2 linked regions of the Alkalihalophilus pseudofirmus genome follow. The protein of the gene in region 1 interacts with the protein of each later gene in a pairwise test. Links are inferred from orthologs where the notes say so. Each region holds a gene or a part of one and is shown in the gene's direction. Other genes may lie near its edges. The genes, in order: PQ478_RS15180 and purT.

The links.
Region 2: the proteins of PQ478_RS15180 (region 1) and purT interact in binary tests that used the Escherichia coli proteins (3 or more experiments, as listed by UniProt). The link is inferred for Alkalihalophilus pseudofirmus from one-to-one orthologs.

What each region holds. Positions count from the first base shown.
Region 1 is NZ_CP117835.1:2,847,391-2,857,707, reverse strand. The notes cover bases 4,729-7,534. They hold PQ478_RS15180 (polyprenyl synthetase family protein), read left to right. Parts: upstream 4,729-5,589; coding sequence 5,590-6,480; downstream 6,481-7,534. Other genes in these bases: PQ478_RS15175 (hypothetical protein), read left to right, coding at 7,208-7,534; xseB (exodeoxyribonuclease VII small subunit), read left to right, coding at 5,336-5,593; xseA (exodeoxyribonuclease VII large subunit), read left to right, coding at 4,729-5,308. In the rest of the region: accB (acetyl-CoA carboxylase biotin carboxyl carrier protein), read left to right, coding at 131-634; accC (acetyl-CoA carboxylase biotin carboxylase subunit), read left to right, coding at 655-2,022; PQ478_RS15205 (Asp23/Gls24 family envelope stress response protein), read left to right, coding at 2,043-2,447; transcription antitermination factor NusB, read left to right, coding at 2,662-3,069; bifunctional methylenetetrahydrofolate dehydrogenase/methenyltetrahydrofolate cyclohydrolase FolD, read left to right, coding at 3,100-3,945; more of xseA, read left to right, coding at 3,956-4,728; more of PQ478_RS15175, read left to right, coding at 7,535-7,804; dxs (1-deoxy-D-xylulose-5-phosphate synthase), read left to right, coding at 7,842-9,731; PQ478_RS15165 (TlyA family RNA methyltransferase), read left to right, coding at 9,735-10,317.
Region 2 is NZ_CP117835.1:2,261,298-2,271,743, reverse strand. Bases 2,971-5,905 are described here. They hold purT (formate-dependent phosphoribosylglycinamide formyltransferase), read left to right. Parts: upstream 2,971-3,805; coding sequence 3,806-5,005; downstream 5,006-5,905. Other genes in these bases: PQ478_RS12220 (sigma-54 interaction domain-containing protein), read left to right, coding at 5,556-5,905; PQ478_RS12225 (hypothetical protein), read left to right, coding at 5,123-5,428; panF (sodium/pantothenate symporter), read left to right, coding at 2,971-3,647. Also shown: PQ478_RS12250 (hypothetical protein), read left to right, coding at 1-760; PQ478_RS12245 (VanW family protein), read right to left, coding at 860-1,768; PQ478_RS12240 (YhdT family protein), read left to right, coding at 1,906-2,214; more of panF, read left to right, coding at 2,211-2,970; more of PQ478_RS12220, read left to right, coding at 5,906-7,352; PQ478_RS12215 (aldehyde dehydrogenase family protein), read left to right, coding at 7,505-8,959; PQ478_RS12210 (tartrate dehydrogenase), read left to right, coding at 8,999-10,084; PQ478_RS12205 (SDR family oxidoreductase), read left to right, coding at 10,103-10,446. UniProt on the Escherichia coli protein: Involved in the de novo purine biosynthesis. Catalyzes the transfer of formate to 5-phospho-ribosyl-glycinamide (GAR), producing 5-phospho-ribosyl-N-formylglycinamide (FGAR). Formate is provided by PurU via hydrolysis of 10-formyl-tetrahydrofolate.

The sequences.
Region 1 (10,317 bases):
TCGTAATTCTTTCTTTAAGTCGAATTTCACAGAGAGTTGCTTCAAAGTTATGATATAATACATTTTATATTAGTAAGATCATGCTTCACCCCCTAGAGGAGGGTGTAAGTAAGAAAAGGAGAGTACATATATGTTAAAGGTACAAGAAATTAAAGAATTAATTCGTGCAATGGACCAATCAAGTCTTGATGAAATGAAGTTCGAGCAAGAAGGAACAAAAATCATTCTGAAGAAACAAACAGCAGAGGCAGTAGCAGTACAAGCAGCTCCGGCACCAGTTGCAGCTGCAGCTCCACAACAAGAGGCACAGGCTCCCAAACCTGTAGAACAAGCTGAAACTGTAAAAGCTGAAAGTCCATCAAAAGATGAAAAATCAGAAGCGGCAGATGCAAATTTACATACGATTACTTCACCAATGGTAGGAACATTTTATTCATCTCCATCACCTGACTCTGACCCTTATGTGAAATCAGGCGACACGGTAGAAGAAGAATCTGTTGTATGTATTGTTGAAGCGATGAAGTTAATGAATGAAATTGAAGCTGAAGTAAAAGGAAAGATTGTTGAAGTTCTTGCCCAAAACGGTGAACTTGTTGAATATGGTCAACCATTATTTGTCGTAGAACCTAGCTAAATTATAGGAGTGGGGATAACATGATAAAAAAACTGTTAATTGCAAACCGAGGAGAAATTGCAGTTCGAATTATTCGAGCTGCCCGTGAAATGGGTATTGAAACCGTTGCCATTTATTCTGAGGCTGATAAGGACGCCCTGCATGTGCGTTTAGCAGATGAAGCATATTGCATTGGACCGACACCTTCTAACAAAAGTTATTTAAACTTCACAAACATCATGAGTATTGCAACCTTAACAGAAACGGATGCTATCCATCCTGGTTACGGATTCTTAGCAGAGAATGCAGACTTCGCTGAAATTTGTGCTGCTTGTAAAGTGACATTTGTTGGACCAAGTCCGCAAGCGATCAACAAAATGGGAACAAAAGATGTGGCGCGTGAAACGATGGCGCAAGCAGGAGTGCCGATTGTTCCTGGTTCTGATGGTATTGTGGAAGATGCAGAAGCTGGCATGAAAGTAGCTGAGGAAATTGGTTTCCCTGTTATTATTAAAGCAACTGCTGGCGGTGGCGGGAAAGGTATTCGTGTAGCTCGCACCCCTGAGGAACTGAAGAAAGGGATGAACATTACTCAGCAAGAAGCTGCAACAGCATTTGGTAACCCAGGAGTATATATAGAAAAGTACATTGAAGATTTCCGTCATGTAGAAATTCAAGTTCTTGCTGATAATCATGGAAACGTCGTTCACTTAGGTGAGCGTGATTGCAGTATTCAACGCCGTCTTCAAAAGCTGTTAGAAGAAACGCCTTCACCAGCTATTACTCCTGAAAAGCGTGCTGAGATGGGAGCTGCAGCGGTAGCAGCTGCAAAAGCAGTAAACTATTCAGGTGCGGGAACTGTTGAGTTTATCTTTGATCATAATACGGGCGAATTTTATTTCATGGAAATGAATACACGTATCCAAGTTGAGCATCCTGTGACTGAGATGGTAACAGGGGTTGACTTAATTAAAGAACAAATTAAAGTAGCAAGCGGAGAAAAATTATCTTTCACTCAAGAAGAAGTGACATTTAACGGCTGGTCAATTGAGTGCCGTATTAATGCTGAGAACCCGTCTAAAAACTTTATGCCTTCACCAGGGAAAATTACAAACTACCTGGCTCCAGGCGGTTTAGGTGTGCGTATCGATTCTGCTGTATATCCTGGTTATGTTATTTCACCGTTTTATGATTCAATGGTAGCTAAAGTCATTACTTATGGTGCGACACGTCAGGAAGCAATTGACCGAATGAAGCGCGCATTAGCAGAGTTTGAAATTGAAGGAGTAGATACAACGATTCCTTTCCATTTGAAGCTTCTGAATCATGAAACCTTCGTATCGGGCGACTTTAATACGAAATTCCTAGAAGAACATGATGTTATGGGAGTTAGAGCAGTAACAAAATAAAGGATTTGGAGGAATGTATGATGAATGAAAATCACATTCTAGAATTAGAAGATCAAAAATCTGAGCTTGGTACAGTAGAGATCTCGCCAGAAGTGATTGAGGTTATCGCGGGTATTGCTGCATCTGAGGTAGAAGGTGTTGCAACAATGCGTGGTAATTTTGCTGCTGGAGTAGCTGAAAAGCTTGGCCGCAAAAATCACGGTAAAGGTGTAAAGGTCGAGCTTGATGAAGAAGGAATCACTGTGGATGTCTCTGTTGTGATTTCATACGGTGTTCAAGTACCTGAAGTAGCAAAGCTTATCCAGCACAATATTAAACAAGCGCTGCAAACAATGACTGCGATTGATCTGCAAGCGGTCAACGTCCATGTAGTAGGTGTTCAATTTGAAACAACAGAAGTAATTGATACAGAAGCATTATCGTAAGAAGGATAGAGCGGCCAAGAGTCAAATCTTGGCCGCTCTTGCTCATTTCTTAATGATCTATTGGATTTAAAGGTGAAATAAAGGAAAGAATATTGTGAAAACGAAGGATAGGGAGGAATAAATTCGATATTGTTCTGTTTTCACAAAAAGTGTTATGCTATTATCAACATATTAACGACTTATTTTATTAATAAGGTAAAGGGGTAAGAACTGAATGAATCGAAGACTGGCACGACTACGAGCAGCCCAAGCATTATATCAAATGGACTTAACCGGTTCAGAGATGGAAAGTGCAATTGAAAGTGTATTGGAAGATAATGAGAAGCAGAGTGAGTTTTTCACACAATTAGTTCAGGGAACAACTGAACTAAAAACAAAGATAGATGAAACCATTTCAGCTAATTTAGAAGGCTGGACGATTTCAAGAATGGGGCATGTTGATCGCGCCATTATTCGTATGGCTATGTATGAAATGTTGGAAGTAGAAGATATTCCGGTCAATGTTACATTTAATGAAGCAATTGAGTTAGCAAAAGCTTTTGGCGGAGAAGAAGCAGGACGTTTTGTTAATGGAGTCCTTTCGAAATCTATTGAAACGCTTAATCTTGATCGAAAAAAATAATTAAATGAATGAGTAAGGGGAGTGGGAAACATGAGTGCTGCGTTACTAAATGGGAAAGAGCTTGCTGCTAAAAAAAGAGAAACAATGAAAAAAGAGGTTTCAAAACTTATAGAGGCTGGTATTAAGCCAGGTCTTGCGGTGATTTTAGTGGGTGAAAATCAAGCATCGAAAACATACGTAAGATCTAAGCAAAAGGCGTGTGAACAAATTGGTATTCATTCTGTCCTCACGACGATGCCTGAAGATACGACAGAAGAAGTATTATTAGCAGAGATTGATCGTCTGAATGAAGACCCTGATATTGACGGAATTCTCGTCCAGCTGCCCTTGCCTTCACAAATCAGTGAGAGAGCAGTGATTGAACGTATTGCTCCAGAAAAAGATGTGGATGGTTTTCACCCCGTTAACATTGGAAGAATGATGACAAAAGATAAGACATTCTTACCATGCACGCCATTTGGAATCGTAGAAATGTTAAAAGAGGCTGACATACAAATGGCAGGAAAGCACGTTGTAGTCGTAGGTCGAAGCAATATAGTCGGAAAGCCTGTTGGACAACTCTTGCTAAATGAAGATGCAACCGTTACATACTGCCACTCTCGTACAGATGACATTGCAAACTTTACGAAGCAAGCGGATATTCTTATTGTAGCAGTAGGTCGTGCAAAAATGATTAAAGCATCAGATGTCAAAGAAGGTGCGGTAGTTGTTGATGTTGGTATGAACCGAGAAGATGGTAAATTATGCGGAGATGTTGATTTTGATGAAGTGCGTGAAGTAGCTTCTCATATCACGCCTGTACCTGGCGGTGTTGGTCCGATGACAATTACGATGCTTCTTGAAAATACGATTCAATCAGCAAAAGAACGAGCATAAGGAGAACTTTATGAGCGTAGGAGACATTGTATCCGTTTCACAATTGACCAGGTATATTAAAGGTTTAATGGAACATGACCACATTTTGACCGATGTATGGATACGTGGTGAAATCTCTAATTTTAAACTACATAGTCGTGGTCATATGTACTTTACGATTAAAGATCAGAATTCACGTATACAAGCGGTAATGTTTGCTGGACATAATCGTTATTTAGCCTTTAAACCAGAGAATGGGATGAAGGTTTTAATTCGTGGCGAAGTAAATGTATATGAGCCTTACGGTCAATATCAGCTCTATGCAAAAGAGATGCAGCCTGATGGAGTAGGGAGTTTGTTCTTAGCGTATGAAAAGCTAAAAGAAACCTTACAAGAGGAAGGCTTGTTTGATGAGTCTAGAAAAAGACCAATCCCTCGTTTCCCAAAAAAGATTGCAATCGTCACGTCGCCTACCGGAGCTGCTATTAAAGACATGCTTGCTACTTTGAAGCGCCGTTACCCGCTTGCTCAAATTACATTGCTTCCTGTACTCGTTCAAGGGCAGGAGGCACCTGCATCTATTGTGCGGGCTGTAAACCAGGCAAATGCAGCGAATCAATTTGACACTTTAATCGTGGGCCGCGGCGGTGGATCGATTGAAGAATTATGGGCCTTTAATGATGAGGGAGTTGCTCGCTGTATTGCTGCTTCTACTGTGCCTGTAATATCCGCAGTAGGGCACGAAACAGATTTTACGATTAGTGATTTTGTAGCGGATCTTAGAGCACCTACCCCAACAGGTGCAGCGGAGCTTGCAGTACCTGATGTAGCAGAATTGCTTCATTCGAGACAAGTTCTCCATAACCGGCTTAAAAGACAGATGAAGCTTAAAATAGAAGAACATCAAGAGCAGTTAAAGCGTCTTAAGCGTTCTTATGCCTTCAGATATCCTCTGCAGCTCATCAGGCAAAAGGAACAAGAACTAGACACTCAGCTTGAAAGATTGCAAAGGGCATCTAAGCGTCATATGTCTGATAAGCAACAACAATTTCAACTTATCGAAAAAGCCCTGCAGCGGCTCCATCCTAAAGGCCAGATCAAAGACGCGCAATCAGGTTTGAAAGATAAAAAGCTCCGTCTTGAAAAGTCAATGACTCAGCACCTTTCTAGACATGAACAACGGTTTAACCATGTAGTAAGTGAGTTGAACCTGCTTAGTCCATTAAGGATTATGGAGCGAGGCTATAGCTTGGCCTATACTGAAGGCAAAGAAGAGTTGGTGAAGTCAATCCAGCAAGTTGATGCAGGACAGAAGGTTGAAGTAAGAGTAACTGACGGAGTAATTTATTGCCAAGTAGAAGATAAACAATCAAAACATTCATAAAGCAAAAAGTGAGATGGAGGGATTAAGATGACCAAAGCGGCAGATACGACGGCAAAAGCGAACGAAATAAGCTTTGAAGAGGCCATGGAGCAATTAGAAACGATTGTAGAAAAGCTTGAGCAAGGCGACGTACCTCTTGAAGAGGCTATCTCAATGTTTCAAGAAGGAATGCAGCTCTCCAAAGAATGTCACTCGAAATTAACGAGTGTAGAAAAGAAGATGGATCAAATCCTTCATGCTGACGGTGAACTTGAAGCGACGGATTTTCAGGAGGAGGAAGAGTGAACGAGCAATTAAAGGGTTTCTTTAACGAATATAGGAAATTAATCGATGCCAGACTCCCTTCATATATCGAAGACCTCAGAGCTCCAGACACGTTAAAACAAGCAATGACCTACTCCTTGAAAGCCGGAGGGAAAAGAGTTCGCCCCCTCCTTTTGCTTGCTACATTAGACGGATTTAATCGACCAATAGAAGACGGTCTTGATCTGGCTTGTGCGATAGAAATGATTCATACGTATTCACTTATTCATGATGACTTGCCTGCCATGGATGATGATGATACAAGAAGAGGCCAGCCGACAAACCACAAAGTATATGGAGAGGCAATGGCAATACTTGCAGGAGATGCTCTTCTTACATATAGTTTTGAATTAATTACAAGTATGTCTGCTGTACGTGAGGAGCCTGCAAAAGCTTTGACATTAGTGCGGGAATTAGCCAAAGCAAGCGGGCCTTGTGGGATGGTCGGGGGTCAAGTGGCTGATATTGAGGGTGAAAATCGATCACTGACTGTTAAGGAGTTAGCAGACATTCATCACCATAAAACAGGAGATCTTCTAGCTTATTCAATCATCGCAGGGGCTGTTTTAGCTGATGCAAGTGAGGAAGACTTAGAACATTTGCGTATGTTTGCTATTGAGCTCGGGCTGCTTTTTCAAATTAAAGATGACATCCTTGATGTTGAAGGAGACTCAGATAAACTAGGTAAGCCGGTTGGAAGCGATGATGGAAATAATAAGAGCACATATCCTAGTCTTCTTGGGCTAGATGGAGCAAAGAAAATGCTTGATGTGCATACAATGAAAGCAAAAGAACATCTTGAGGCAGTGAAGATGGACCGAACGTTGCTTTTAGCTTTAACTGATTATGTAGCAGGCCGCGACCATTAATTGGAGTCGTACGGACTTCTTTTCCATTGAGCTTCTTGTATAGAACATGTTATACTTATGTATACGAAGAGTGGTGCAGTATTCTAGTCAGTCCTCCGTTTTTGAAGGCGGGGCTAAAAATCCGCCAAAGGGCACATCGATGAAGCTCCTTGTCTTGGCTTGAGGCGCCCAGCCTTGGGTCTTGACTGGGAGAAAAGGTAGTAGGGCGATCCACAAAGGCATGTGGGCGATGACCCTACTACTGTGGAGGCCTTTTGCAGAAACGGTATGTATTAGATGCCGTTTTATGCAAAAGGTATGAACCTGCATAGGCAAACTAGGGAGTTTGTCTGCAGCGTAGCCTGCCTTGAGTGGAGTTAGAGGGGATTATGGATATGTGTTCGCCTCATTGTCGGCCAACAATGAGACGTTCTTACCATATGAAATCTGCTCTGCAAAAGAGGATAAAAGAATGGCTCGGGACTGTTGAGGAAATCTCCTAGACTGTTCAATTGAGTTGCAGTTGACATCTATTGAGGATTACAGTGTAGACTAAGTGGTAATCCAGTCTGACGTTTGGTGACAGCGTCAAATTTGGTATAATGGGAAACCACCATTGCGGCGACGCGTGGGACTGAATTGGGAAAACCTACTGGACCTAAGCTACAGAGTTTACTCTTTAGATGACCACTCCATTAATTTTTATGTACGTTACATAACTAAGTATAAAGGTGATACAGATACGAATATGAAACCTCTATTGAAATCGATACATTGGAGTTTGGGAATTGCCGTTATCACACTAGTGTTAGCGGCTATTTTTTCAGTTATTTCCACATTTGTATTAAGTGGAGTAACATGGGCTGTTGGCATGATCATCGTTTTTATTATTGTCTTTTTTGGTGTGTTTTTTGATACAATCGGTGTAGCGGCTACAGCTGCACACGAAAAACCCTTTCATGCAATGGCATCTGAGAGGTTAAATGGTGCAAAACATGCGGTGTTAATTACCCGCAATGCAGACAAGTTTGCCAATTTTTGTAATGATGTAATTGGGGATATATCAGGTATTATCAGTGGTACAGCCTCAGCTTATGTTGTACTTCAACTTTCTATCCAGCTAGGATACGGCGAAACCTCGATCCAGCAATTTTGGATTTCAGTCCTGTTTACGAGTGTTGTGGCCGCATTAACTGTTGGCGGAAAAGCGATTGGCAAAACCTTGGCGATCCATTATGCAACCCCGATCATTTACCAAGTTGGTAGATTATTGTACCTTTTAGAGGTAAGATTAAAAATAAAAGTATTTCAAAACAACGTAAAAACGAAGAAAAAGTTAAAATGATACTAAGACAAATCGACATGAAAGTGAGGGTTTCTACATGAAGCTAGAAGAGTTTAAAAACCCGAGCGTACTAAAAAATTATTCAAAAGATGAGATGGCTGAATTAGCAGAAGACATTAGGAGCTTTCTTATTGAGAAGCTTTCAGTAACAGGCGGTCACCTAGGACCCAATCTTGGAGTAGTTGAATTAACGCTTGCTCTTCATCAGTTATTTGACAGCCCGAAAGATAAATTTATTTGGGATGTGGGACATCAAGCTTATGTACACAAAATCTTAACAGGAAGAGCTGGCCAATTTGATCAGCTTAGACAGTATAAAGGGTTATGCGGGTTCCCAAAACGTAATGAAAGCGAACATGATGTGTGGGAAACAGGTCATAGTTCTACTTCTCTTTCTGCAGCTATGGGTATGGCTGTTGCGCGTGATCTGAAGGGGACAGATGAAAACGTTGTAGCGATTATTGGAGATGGTGCCCTTACTGGTGGAATGGCTCTTGAAGCCCTGAATCATATTGGACATGAGCAAAAAGATCTCATTGTTGTTCTTAATGATAATGAAATGTCAATTGCTCCAAATGTAGGTGCGCTTCACAGTGTTCTCGGTAGATTACGAACAGCTGGAAAATACCAAAAAGCTAAAGAAGAGTTAGAACAGCTAATCAAAAAAATACCAGCATTCGGCGGGAAGCTTGCCACAACGGCAGAACGTGTCAAAGACAGCTTAAAATACTTGCTCGTATCAGGGATCTTCTTTGAAGAAATGGGCTTTACGTATCTTGGTCCTGTTGATGGACATGACTTTGATGACTTAAAGGAGAATTTGTCTTATGCAAAGAAGACAAAAGGACCAGTTCTTATTCATGTTCTAACAAAGAAAGGTAAAGGGTATGAACCGGCTGAAAAAGATGAAAAAGGTACTTGGCATGGTTTAGGACCATACAAAATTGAATCCGGTGAAGTTGTTAAAAAGCCAGGGCCTCCGAGCTACAGCGGTGTGTTTGCTGAGACATTGAAAAAAGTGGCTAAAGAGGACAAAAGAATTGTGGCAATTACAGCTGCAATGCCTGGTGGAACAAAGCTCGATGTGTTTGCGAAGGAATTTCCAGATCGGATGATTGATGTAGGTATTGCTGAACAGCATGCGACAACAATGGCAGGAGGGCTCGCTACTCAGGGAATGAAGCCTGTGTTTGCCGTCTACTCAACATTCCTGCAGCGCGGATATGATCAAATTGTCCACGATATATGCCGTCAAAATTTAAATGTTGTGTTTGCGATCGATCGTGCTGGATTAGTAGGTGCTGATGGTGAGACTCATCAAGGAGTCTTTGATATTGCCTATTTACGTCATTTGCCGAACATGAAAATTTTGATGCCTAAAGATGAAAACGAATTGCAGCACATGATTTATACAGCTACCCAGTATAATGATGGGCCGATTGCGGTTCGTTATCCTCGTGGGAATGGCTACGGGATTAAAATGGACGAAACTCTAAAAGTGCTTCCGATTGGCAAGTGGGAAACGGTGAGAGATGGCAATGATGCCTGTATACTGTCTTTCGGTACGATGCTTCCTGTAGCAGAAGAAGCGGTAGAACAACTCGCAAAAGAAGGTATTTCTGTGAAGCTTGTTAATGCTAATTCAGCAAAGCCTTTAGATGAGGAGCTGCTTCATGATTTGGCTAAAGCAAACATGCCGGTATTAACCTTAGAAGAGGCTTGTGTACAAGGCGGATTTGGCAGTGCAGTGTTGGAATTTTTCCATGATCACCATTATCACAACGTAGAAGTCAATCGAATGGGTATACCAGATGAATTTATTGAGCATGGAAGTGTAGGTCAGCTGCTTGAAGAAGTTGGCTTAACGAGTGCAGGGGTCGTTGAACAACTGTCAACCATGCTCCCTAGAAAGCAACAAAGGGCGTAAGAAATGGCTAAAAAAGAACGTGTAGATGTATTGCTTGTAGAACGAGGCTTGCTAGAAACAAGAGAGAAAGCAAAGCGCTCAATTATGGCAGGTCTTGTTTTTACCGGCACAGAACGAATAGATAAAGCAGGTCTGAAAATTGATGCGGATGCTCCCCTTGAAGTGAAGGGTGTGTTAATTCCATACGTAAGCCGCGGGGGATTAAAGCTTGAGAAAGCTATTGATGTATTTCAGTTAGATTTGACAGATAAAGTAGTGCTTGATATCGGAGCCTCCACAGGTGGATTTACAGATTGTTCGCTGCAAAACGGTGCGAAAAAAGTTTATGCACTTGATGTTGGTTATAATCAGCTTGCATGGAAGATCCGTCAAGACGCGCGAGTGGTTGTCATGGAGCGTACGAATTTCAGGTATGTCAAACCAGAAGACCTGACAGAGGGGCTTCCTCATTTTGCGACCATCGATGTTTCGTTTATTTCCTTGAAAATCATTCTTCCTGTATTGAAAACGATCCTTATGCGGGGCGGTGAGGTTGTTGCGCTCGTTAAGCCTCAATTTGAAGCAGGCAGGGAGCAGGTAGGAAAAA
Region 2 (10,446 bases), 580 kb from region 1 along the record:
ATGGAAGAAGCTAAGTACGTTCTTTACCGGGCTAGAAGAAGAACATTTTGGTGAATTGATGGAATGGGAAGAAGTGGATAAACTCATCCCAAGGTATACGAGTTTTACGATTTCAGACCTTGAAACAGGACTAAGTTTTCGAGGACAGCGCAGAGCAGGAGCGAATCATGCGGATGTGCAGCCTTTAACATTAGAAGACACAAAAATCATGAAAGAGATATATGGCGGAAAATGGAGCTGGGCGCGTCGAGCGATTCTTATCCAACATGACGGCCGTGAAATCGCTGCTTCTATGCATGGCATGCCGCATGGGGGCGGGGCCCTTGCAAATGGATTTCCAGGTCACTTTTGTATTCATTTTGCAGGGAGTGTAACACATAAAACGAAGAATTTGGACTTGTCTCATCAAGTAATGATACACAAGGCTGCAGGGTTAGTTGTTCCTTTTGTAAAGCAGCAAACGCCTGAAAATATCGTACATTTATTAGCAACAGCATACAACCATAATGATTCAGACTTGGCCAAATTAATTCATATACCTAAAACCGACATCCGAACGGAAGAATTAAAACAGATAGAGATTATGCGAATCACAAAAGAGCACACACCTAGCTTAGATAACCTTCTGTACCGGGAAATACCCTTTACGTACAGGTTGTCTGAGAGAGGGAAAAAGGAAAGAGAACTCACAACCACATTCCGCTTACAAAGAGAATCTCCTCTAAGTGAATGGAGAATGATTAGAACCGCAATCAATTAACATTGCGGTTCTTTTTGATAATATAGTGAGATATTCACTCAATTAGTAAAAAAACGAAACTGTCTCATGTTGGAGGCAGCTTCGTTTACAATTCCCTTTCTATTCATCTACATCAACTTCAGGCGGGAGTTTATTAGGCGCACGAGGAACATCGCGCGGTGTATAATCAATTTCCTCCGATGAGAAGACTTTTACAAGCAAGGTTCCGTGATACGTTTTAGCGAGGATCAAAATCGGCTGATTATGCCTGTTAGTAAAGGCAAAGTCAGGGCCATACCAGCTGACTGTTGCATCTCTTCCTGGCGGCACGTACGTCACACGTTTTGAATGCGTATAACGCTCAATGATGTTCATGCCAGCTTTATCTACGGCATTAAACAAGGTCGATGAAACCTGACAAATGCCGCCGCCGATTCCTTCCGTTAATTCACCGCGCACAATGACTGGTGCTGGAAGGTAACCTCGCTCAGGTGTCCTCTTGCCCACCGCTTTATTAAAGGAAAAGCGTTCATTTGGAAAGACAACATAATTATTAATCGCTTCAGCTGCGAGGGTAATATTATGGGCTCGTTCCTTGTTGTGTGAATTGAAATAGGTAACATAGGCACCCATCTGAACAGCGCGGATCTCTTTTAACAGTTCTTTATCTACTTTTGCAAATAGAGTAAAGGTCGGCACGTCAGTTGAGACCCGTTCGCTTCCGTAAAAATACTCAAAAAATAACTCTCTAAACGCTCTGCGGTCTAAGGTTATCCCAGTTTCTTCAGGGATAATCTGGCCAAATTCATCAAGCTTGGCATTTACAGGATCCATGTACACCTGAGTGGCAATGGTATCCTCAAGCTCAGCGTATTTATCCTCATCTACAGCAGCTCTGCCAAGAATGCCATCTGCAAATTCAGTGCGATGAATGGTAATCAGTGTTTCACCGTCATGGGTTAACGTTAGAGTTTCTTCACTCGGCATAAAAGAAAATAAAAGTATGATGGATAGTAGTGCACTTGACATTTTAATGGTAATCACCCCTCAAACTAGTATGAGTCTGGGTCTAGATTTTCATTCGAAAAAAATCGACAGTGCCGGGGTGTTCCGTTGTATAATGGACTGATGCAGAATACGAACAAACAAAGAAAGGAGAGTAAGCGATGAAAGGTTCGTTTGAGCAAAAAAATAAGCCGGACATTGATCCAAAAGATCCACGATTTAAAATCGCTCATCGAGAGGCGCTGATTGGAGTCATTTTAGTCATCATAAACTTCGCATGGTGGTACGGCTTTGCATATGGACTTGGCTCTAAGCCAGTGAGTGAATATACATATATATTCGGACTGCCTGCATGGTTTTTCTACAGCTGTGTAGTTGGATTTCTCGTTATGGTTGTTCTCGTCATTATTGCTGTAAAGGGATTCTTCAAAGAGGTTCCGTTTGAGGATGAGGAGGGGGAGTCTAAATGAACTGGCCCGTCATCATTCCACTGATTATTTTTTTAGCTTCAATTTTTGTCGTTGGTTTTTGGTCTTCGAAGTTTTTAAAGCGGTCTGACTCCTTTTTACAAGAATATTTCCTAGGGAGCCGGGAACTTGGCGGCTTTATATTAGCGATGACCATGATTGCTACATACGGCAGTGCTAGCAGCTTTATCGGCGGGCCTGGCATCGCTTATACCCAAGGATTAGGCTGGGTACTACTTGCAATGGCGCAAGTGGCTACAGGTTATTTTGTCTTAATGGTGCTTGGGAAAAAATTTGCGATCTACGCGAGAAAATACAAAGCGATTACGCTTGTTGACTTTTTAAAGCAGAGGTATCAAAGCAAGTGGGTCGTGCTGTTTTCTGCCTTCAGCATTATTATCTTTTTATTTTCAGCTATGACTGCCCAGTGGGTTGGCGGTGCACGATTAATTGAGTCGCTAACTGGGTTAAGTTATACGTCGGCTTTATTTATTTTTGCCGTTGCGGTCTTATTTTACGTTATTATCGGGGGCTTTAGAGCTGTTGCTTTAACGGATACGATTCAAGGTGTGGTCATGGTATTTGGTACATTGATCATATTAATTGGGACGATTATTGCAGGGGGCGGGATTACGAACATTATGCAGGATCTCGTCGCTGAAAATCCGAATTTGGTTACCCCGTTTGGGCTTGACGGTGGATTGACGCCTGCTTATGTCTCATCTTTTTGGATTTTAGTCGGAGTAGGAGTTGTCGCTCTGCCGCAAGTAACCGTTCGTGCGATGTCTTATAAAAATGCCAAGGCGATGCACCGCGCCTTGATTACTGGAACAATTGTTGTCGGTTTTATTATGCTTGGAATGCATTTGATCGGTGTATTTGCACGTCCGATTCTTCCAGGCATTGAAGTGGCTGACAGTGTCATGCCGCTTATTACATTGGAGGTTCTGCCGCCATGGCTTGCCGGCATCGTACTCGCAGCACCAATGGCAGCGATCATGTCAACGGTGGATTCCCTGCTTCTTTTAGTCAGCTCCACTGTTGTTAAGGATGTCTATTTAAATTACATTAAGCCAAATGCTGCTGATAAAGAGGTAAAGAAAATCACCATAGGAACAACCTCGGCTCTCGGTATTTTAGTGTTTATGCTTGCGTTAAGCCCGCCTGATTTGCTTATTTGGTTAAATTTATTTGCATTCGGAGGACTTGAAGCGGCCTTTATATGGCCTGTTATTATGGGACTGTATTGGCAAAGAGGGAACAAACACGGTGCTCTCGCTTCGATGATTGTTGGAGTGGCATCCTATATTCTTATTCATACCTTTGCGCCGAATTTATTCGGATTGCATACCGTGGTGTTCCCAATCGTATTATCCTTTATTTTCTTTGTGGTCGTCAGTTTACTAACAAAGCCTGCAAATGAAGCTGTCCTGTAGAGGGCAGCTTTTTCATTTATCTAGCAAGTTATAAAAGCGAATTATTTATGAACTAATATATATAAATGTTCGTAAATGGTGTAAAATACCTTGATTATATCATCTGATTCGCGTTATCATTAGTTAAAACCAATCATTTGATAAAGGGGTCGTTACATATGTATGGTGTGCCAAATACAGTGAATGCCAAAAAAATGCTGCTATTAGGATCAGGTGAATTAGGAAAAGAAATGATCATTGAGGCTCAAAGACTCGGAGTGGAAACGATTGCTGTTGACCGTTATGCGGGGGCACCAGCGATGCAGGTCGCTCACAGATGTCATGTGGTAAATATGCTTGATGCAGAAGAACTGCGCAAAGTGATTGAATTAGAAAAGCCAAATCTCATTGTTCCAGAAGTGGAGGCCATTGCAACGGATGCATTGGTTGAGCTTGAAGGAGAAGGCTTTAACGTCGTTCCTACTGCAAGAGCGACGAAGCTTACTATGGATCGTGAAGGAATCAGACGTTTGGCAAGAGAAGAACTAGGTCTGCCAACAGCGAATTATGCGTTTGCTGACTCTCTTGAAGAATTAAAAAAAGCGGTTGCTGAAATTGGTACACCATGCGTAATTAAGCCGCTTATGAGTTCTTCAGGAAAAGGACAGACACTTTGTAAAACATTTGATGATGTTGAATCCTCGTGGAATGAAGCGATTGAAGGCGGACGCGGGAAAAGCACACGAGTCATTGTTGAGGAGTTCATTCACTTTGATTCAGAAATTACCTTATTGACTGTCCGCTCTGTATCAGGGACTTCGTATTGCGCACCAATCGGCCATGTGCAAAAGGGTGGAGATTACATACAATCATGGCAGCCGCACCAAATGTCAGCTGCTCAAATCGAGGAATCACAGCAAATTGCTAAAAAGATTACTGATGAACTAGGCGGATATGGATTGTTTGGCGTTGAATTATTCTTAACAAAGGATAAAGTATACTTCAGTGAAGTGTCACCGCGTCCTCATGATACAGGCCTTGTTACATTAGTCACGCAGAATTTATCTGAATTTGCTCTTCATGTTCGTGCGATTTTAGGGCTGCCTATCACTGAAATCGAACTGCATTCAAACGGCGCAAGCCATGCGATTAAAGCAACAGAAGCAAGTAACACTTATCAAATGACAGGTATGGAAGACGCTCTAAGGGTTCCTAACACACAATTACGGATCTTTGGAAAACCGAATGCCCTCAAAGGAAGACGTCTTGCTGTCAGCTTAAGCACGGCTGATACAGTGGACGCGGCATGTGAACAGTCAAAGAAGGCTGCAGAGAAAATTGGCATTATTTATGAGAAGGAAGTCCAACCGATTAATTAAAAATCATTCCATTGTTTGTAAGCTGGAAAACATTGAATCTACTCCCTTTATTCGTCCATAGATGTCACTTAACATCTCACCTATAATGAGGGGAGCGAATAATAAAGGATGATCGGCATGGATAAAGAACAAGCGATTTCATTATGTGAGGACCTTCTGAGGAATGAAGAAGAAGTTTCAGAAGTGACCTATCTCTATCTATCTTGGAATATGAAACAAAACTATGAAACCAAAACATTCGAATGGCTCTTAGCTAACGCCACATTGCTCGCATCTCTTCAGGAACAAGCTGCAGCAGATGAGATTTTTATTGATATGCTAAAGAAAATGAAAAGCTATCAAGATGCTGTCAAGCTGATGAAAGACCCGGAGGAAGTAAGAGAATTTAACCGTTATACGAATGTGGTTCCGTTGTTTAGTTGAGTTGGTGATGCCCTTAACACTTAGTGTTAAGGGTTTTTTTATATTTAAAGAAAGTCTTAGAGATTTAGAGAAAGAGGAACTTTACTCAAATTATAGAACTCTTTATAAAAGGGGTGTGAAGGTTCTAATGATTGTACTTTATAAAGTTGATGAGATGTACGTTGATGAGCTAGCAGCATTGTTCGAAAAGGAAAAGATAAAAGTTCAATATTTTTCCTCTCTTAATTCACTACTAGACCAAGTAATGAATCCAATGATCATAGTGACTCCTGCGATATACAAGAAAGAGTTAGAGCATATTCCTTTGCCTATTATTCCTATAATGATTACTTCTTGGGACATTCAAGAATATATAAATCATAATAAGGAAACAAGTTATAAAGTAGTTGGAACTCAGGATGAAATAGATTGGTTGAAAAGAAGTGATTCAGCGTCTTCTTTTGTATTATTAAAAGATGCTTCCTCTATAGCAATAGATGATCGCACTGCATACATAGCACCTATTTGGCTGAAAAAAGAACTTGTTCATATACCGCTTCAACATCTCAATTTTGTCACACCAGGTAAAGCTGTTTTAATTAATATTGTTCAAATTGCAGCCTCCATGCTGACTTTTACTGAAGAGGTAATTAGGGACCGTTATCAAGTTGATGCCATACTTGATTCTGATCATGATGGGATTGTAACGGTTGACAAAGACGGAATAATAAAGCTTGTAAATCAACATGCTAAACGAATTCTTGGGTTAGATAACCACAGTATTGGGCAGAATATCACCTCTTATATACCTGATTCAGATATGTTACGTGTTTTGAAGACAGGTGTCGTAGAAATGGGAGATCTTGCAACAGTTCATGGGCGTAAGTTAGTGATTAATCGCTATCCCATTAAAATTGGTAAGAAAGTGATCGGTGCTGTCTCGAATTTTAAAGAAATTACTGATATTCAGAAAGCTGAGCTGAAACTTAGAAGAAGGTTACATGAAAATGGGTTAGAGACGGTATATTCCCTAGAGGATATTGTTGGACGATCCCCCATTATCCACTCTACTAAAAAACTTGCATTAAAGTATGCTGCAACAGACTCAACCGTATTAATCACTGGAGAGTCGGGTACTGGAAAAGAACTATTTGCCCAAGGAATCCATGCTTCAAGCAGGCGTTCATACGGGCCATTTGTAGGGATCAACTGCTCTGCACTTTCTGAAAATTTACTTGAAAGCGAGCTGTTTGGGTATGTTGAAGGTACATTTACTGGTGCGTTAAAAGGTGGAAAACAAGGGCTGTTTGAATTAGCTCATGGAGGCACATTATTTCTAGATGAAATAGGAGAAATACCTCAAAGAATTCAAACTCTTCTCCTTCGCGTGATACAGGAAAAAACGGTCAGGCGCGTTGGAGGAGATAAAATTATACCTGTAGATGTTCGCATTATAGCTGCTACAAATCGTGAACTTGAACTTGAGATCAAGGAACAGCGTTTTAGAGCGGATCTTTATTATCGATTAAATGTACTTGCGTTAGATATTCCTCCCCTACGAGAACGGTTAGAGGATATACCGGACATCGTAGAGATGTTTATGTCTGAGTTTAATAAAGAAAGAGGTTCTATTATTTTAGAGGTTGAAGAAGGCGTTTATCGAAAATTAAAGGAGTATGAATGGCCGGGTAACATTAGAGAACTTAGAAATGTTGTAGAAAGAATGGTTGTCTTAGAAGAAGGTTCGGTATTGAAAGCGGATAATCCATTTATCCCGTATATGGAAGAAAGGGAAGTAGCTAGACAAGCAGGGCTGAAAGAAAATGAGCAGCATTTAATCGTACATGCTCTTGAGAAATATGATAATAACCGAGTGCTTGCAGCTCGCTCCTTAGGTATTGATCGAACCACTTTATGGAGAAAAATAAAAAAATATAATCTATGATGTTGCAATCTGCAACATCATTGTTGTTTCTTGCAACTTAATGCAACCTTTATCTCTAAAGTAGTGTACTTTTATGTGGATTAAAATTGGCACAGTTCTTGCTTGTTATTTAGTACCAGCTCATTATTCAAGCAAAGCGGGGGGATAGGAAAATGGACTCTACACAGATTTGGGAAAAGATGTACATTGATGGTAACTGGTTGAATGCTTCGAATAAAGAAATGATTGAGGTTGTAAATCCCGAAAGTCAGGAAGTCATAACCGCAATACCACGTGGGCAAAAGCAAGATGTGGCACACGCAGTGACAGCAGCTAAGAAAGTGTTTGATTCTGAATCTTGGCAGTCATTAAAGCCTTCACAAAGGGGTAGAGCTCTTAATGAAATAGCAGCTAATTTAAGAGAGAATAAATCAGAATTAGCCAATATTGAAACAAGTGATACAGGCAAACCATTATCTCAATCAGAAAATGATGTAGAAAACAGCGCTCGTTATTTTGAATATTACGCTGGAATGGCAGACAAGATGTTCGGGGAAACCATACCAGTGGAACCTGGAATTCTTGATTATACGATTAGAGAGCCTATTGGGGTAAGTGCACAGATAATCCCCTGGAATTACCCCTTGCAAATTGCTTCTAGAAGCATAGCGGCTGCAATCGCCACAGGTAATACAGTTGTTGTGAAGCCGGCTGAAGATGCTTCACTCTCTATCCTAGCACTAGGGAAACTGATTGCTGGTAATGAGACATTGAAATCAGCTTTGCAAATTGTTACTGGTTACGGTCATGAAGCAGGAGATGCTTTGATTAATCACCCTGACATTGACCATATTACGTTTACCGGTTCTTATGATACGGGAGTCAAGGTGATGATGGCTGCAGCTAAACAAATCGTACCCGTTACATTAGAGCTTGGAGGTAAGTCACCCCATATCGTTTTCGAAGACTCTGACTTAGATGAAGCTGCTAAAGTAATTGTCCGATCATTTATTCAGAATGCAGGCCAAACATGTTCTGCCGGTTCTAGATTAATTGTACACCATACAGTCAAAGAACAATTACTGACGAAGCTAGTTAAGCTGATAGAATCTATCTCTATTGGTCCTGGAGCAGAGAATAACGAGTTAGGACCAATTATTACAAAAAAACAGTTCGACCGAATTCAAGCAATGGTTGAACAGGCTAAATTAGAAGGGGCCAATGTGATTACTGGAGGTAGACCAGCAGAGGTCATTCATTCAAGAGGTTTTTATTACCTGCCGACAATTTTAGATCGAATTTCTCCAAAAAGTGAGATTGCTCAAGAGGAAGTGTTTGGACCGGTACTTACTGTATTTGACTTTGAAACCGAGTCAGAAGCAATTGGTCTTGCTAATGGGACAGCTTACGGGTTAGTGACAGGTATCTGGACAAAAGATATCTCGCGTGCTCACAGGGTTAGCAACAAAGTAAAAAGCGGTCAAGTATTTATAAATAATTACGGCGCTGCAGGAGGGGTAGAAATGCCTTTTGGCGGTTATAAGAAGAGCGGTATTGGCAGGGAGAAGGGTGTTGAAGCTTTGCAAAATTATACACAGCTAAAAAATATTGCAGTCAAAGTAACATAAAAATCTACTAAACTATAAACGTTTGTGAGGTGTGTTCGCTTGAAGCATTTTTCTATTTCTGTCATTGCAGGGGATGGGATCGGTCCGGAAGTCATGCGTGAGGGATTAAAAGTCGTTGAAGCAGCTGAAAAGCTTCATGGAGGGGTTCGCTTTTCATATGAATCATACGGATGGGGGTGTGATTATTACTTAAAAAACGGAATGATGATGCCAAAAGATGGGCTTGATCAGATTAGAGATTCAGATGTCATTTTATTTGGTGCAGTTGGTGCTCCTGAAGTGCCTGACCATGTATCAGTTTGGGAACTGATCCTTCCTATACGGCGGACGTTTCAACAATATGTCAATCTTAGACCGATTAAACTGCTTAAAGGTCTTGAGAGTCCATTACGTCATAAGACGCATGATGACCTAGATTTTCTAGTTGTAAGGGAGAATACAGAAGGTGAATATTCAAATATTGGGGGGAGGCTGCACGAAGGAACCCCTTATGAATTAGCAATCCAAAACAATGTTTTTACGAAATTCGGTACAAAAAGAATTTTAGAATATGCATATACTTTAGCCAATAAAAAACAAAAGAAAAACATGACGATTGCAACTAAATCAAATGCTATTAACTTTGCAATGCCTTTTTGGGATGAGATAGCAAAAGAAATAGCCGGTCATCATCCTGAAATAGAAACGAATATCTATCATATTGATGCTCTAGCAGCCTACTTTATCTCTAAGCCAGAAGAATTTGATATTGTTGTCGGCAGTAATCTATTTGGTGATATCTTAACCGACTTAGGTGCAGCGATCGTAGGAGGGTTAGGGTTAGCTCCTTCAGGAAATATCAATCCTGACTTTCATTACCCCTCTATGTTTGAACCGATTCACGGGTCTGCACCGGATATTGCAGGAAAAGGAATTGCTAATCCTATTGGGCAGATTTGGAGCGTTGCAATGATGATGGATCACTTAGGTTTAACGGTACTAAGTGAGCTGATTATCCAATCGATTGAAGAGGTACTTCAAGAAGGGCTTGTACGCACACCAGACTTAGGAGGGAATTCGTCTACAGTTGAAGTAGGAGAGGCTATTGTCCATAAGTTTAAGCAATTAAGTCAATTCGTTAATTAATCTAAGGTGGTGAGAGGTGTGGCATTACAATTAGCAGGTAAAACCGCAGTGGTAACTGGGGCAGGTTCTGGCATGGGAAAAGCTGTAGCACAGCTATTTGTTCGCGAAGGGGCCAATGTTGTATTTGCTGATATTAACATGCAGGCAGCTGAGGACGCAGCAAGTGTTTTTTCAAACGATACGACTATCACCGTTAAAGCAGACGTAGCAAATGCTAAAAGTGTCCAGTCTTTAATCTCTGAAACAGTCGAAAAGTTTGGAACCCTTCATATTATAGTTAATTGTGCGGGAATCCCTCAATCATTTACTCAGATTGAAGAGTTAGAGGAGGCAGAATGGGATCGTTTAATGGATGTAAATAC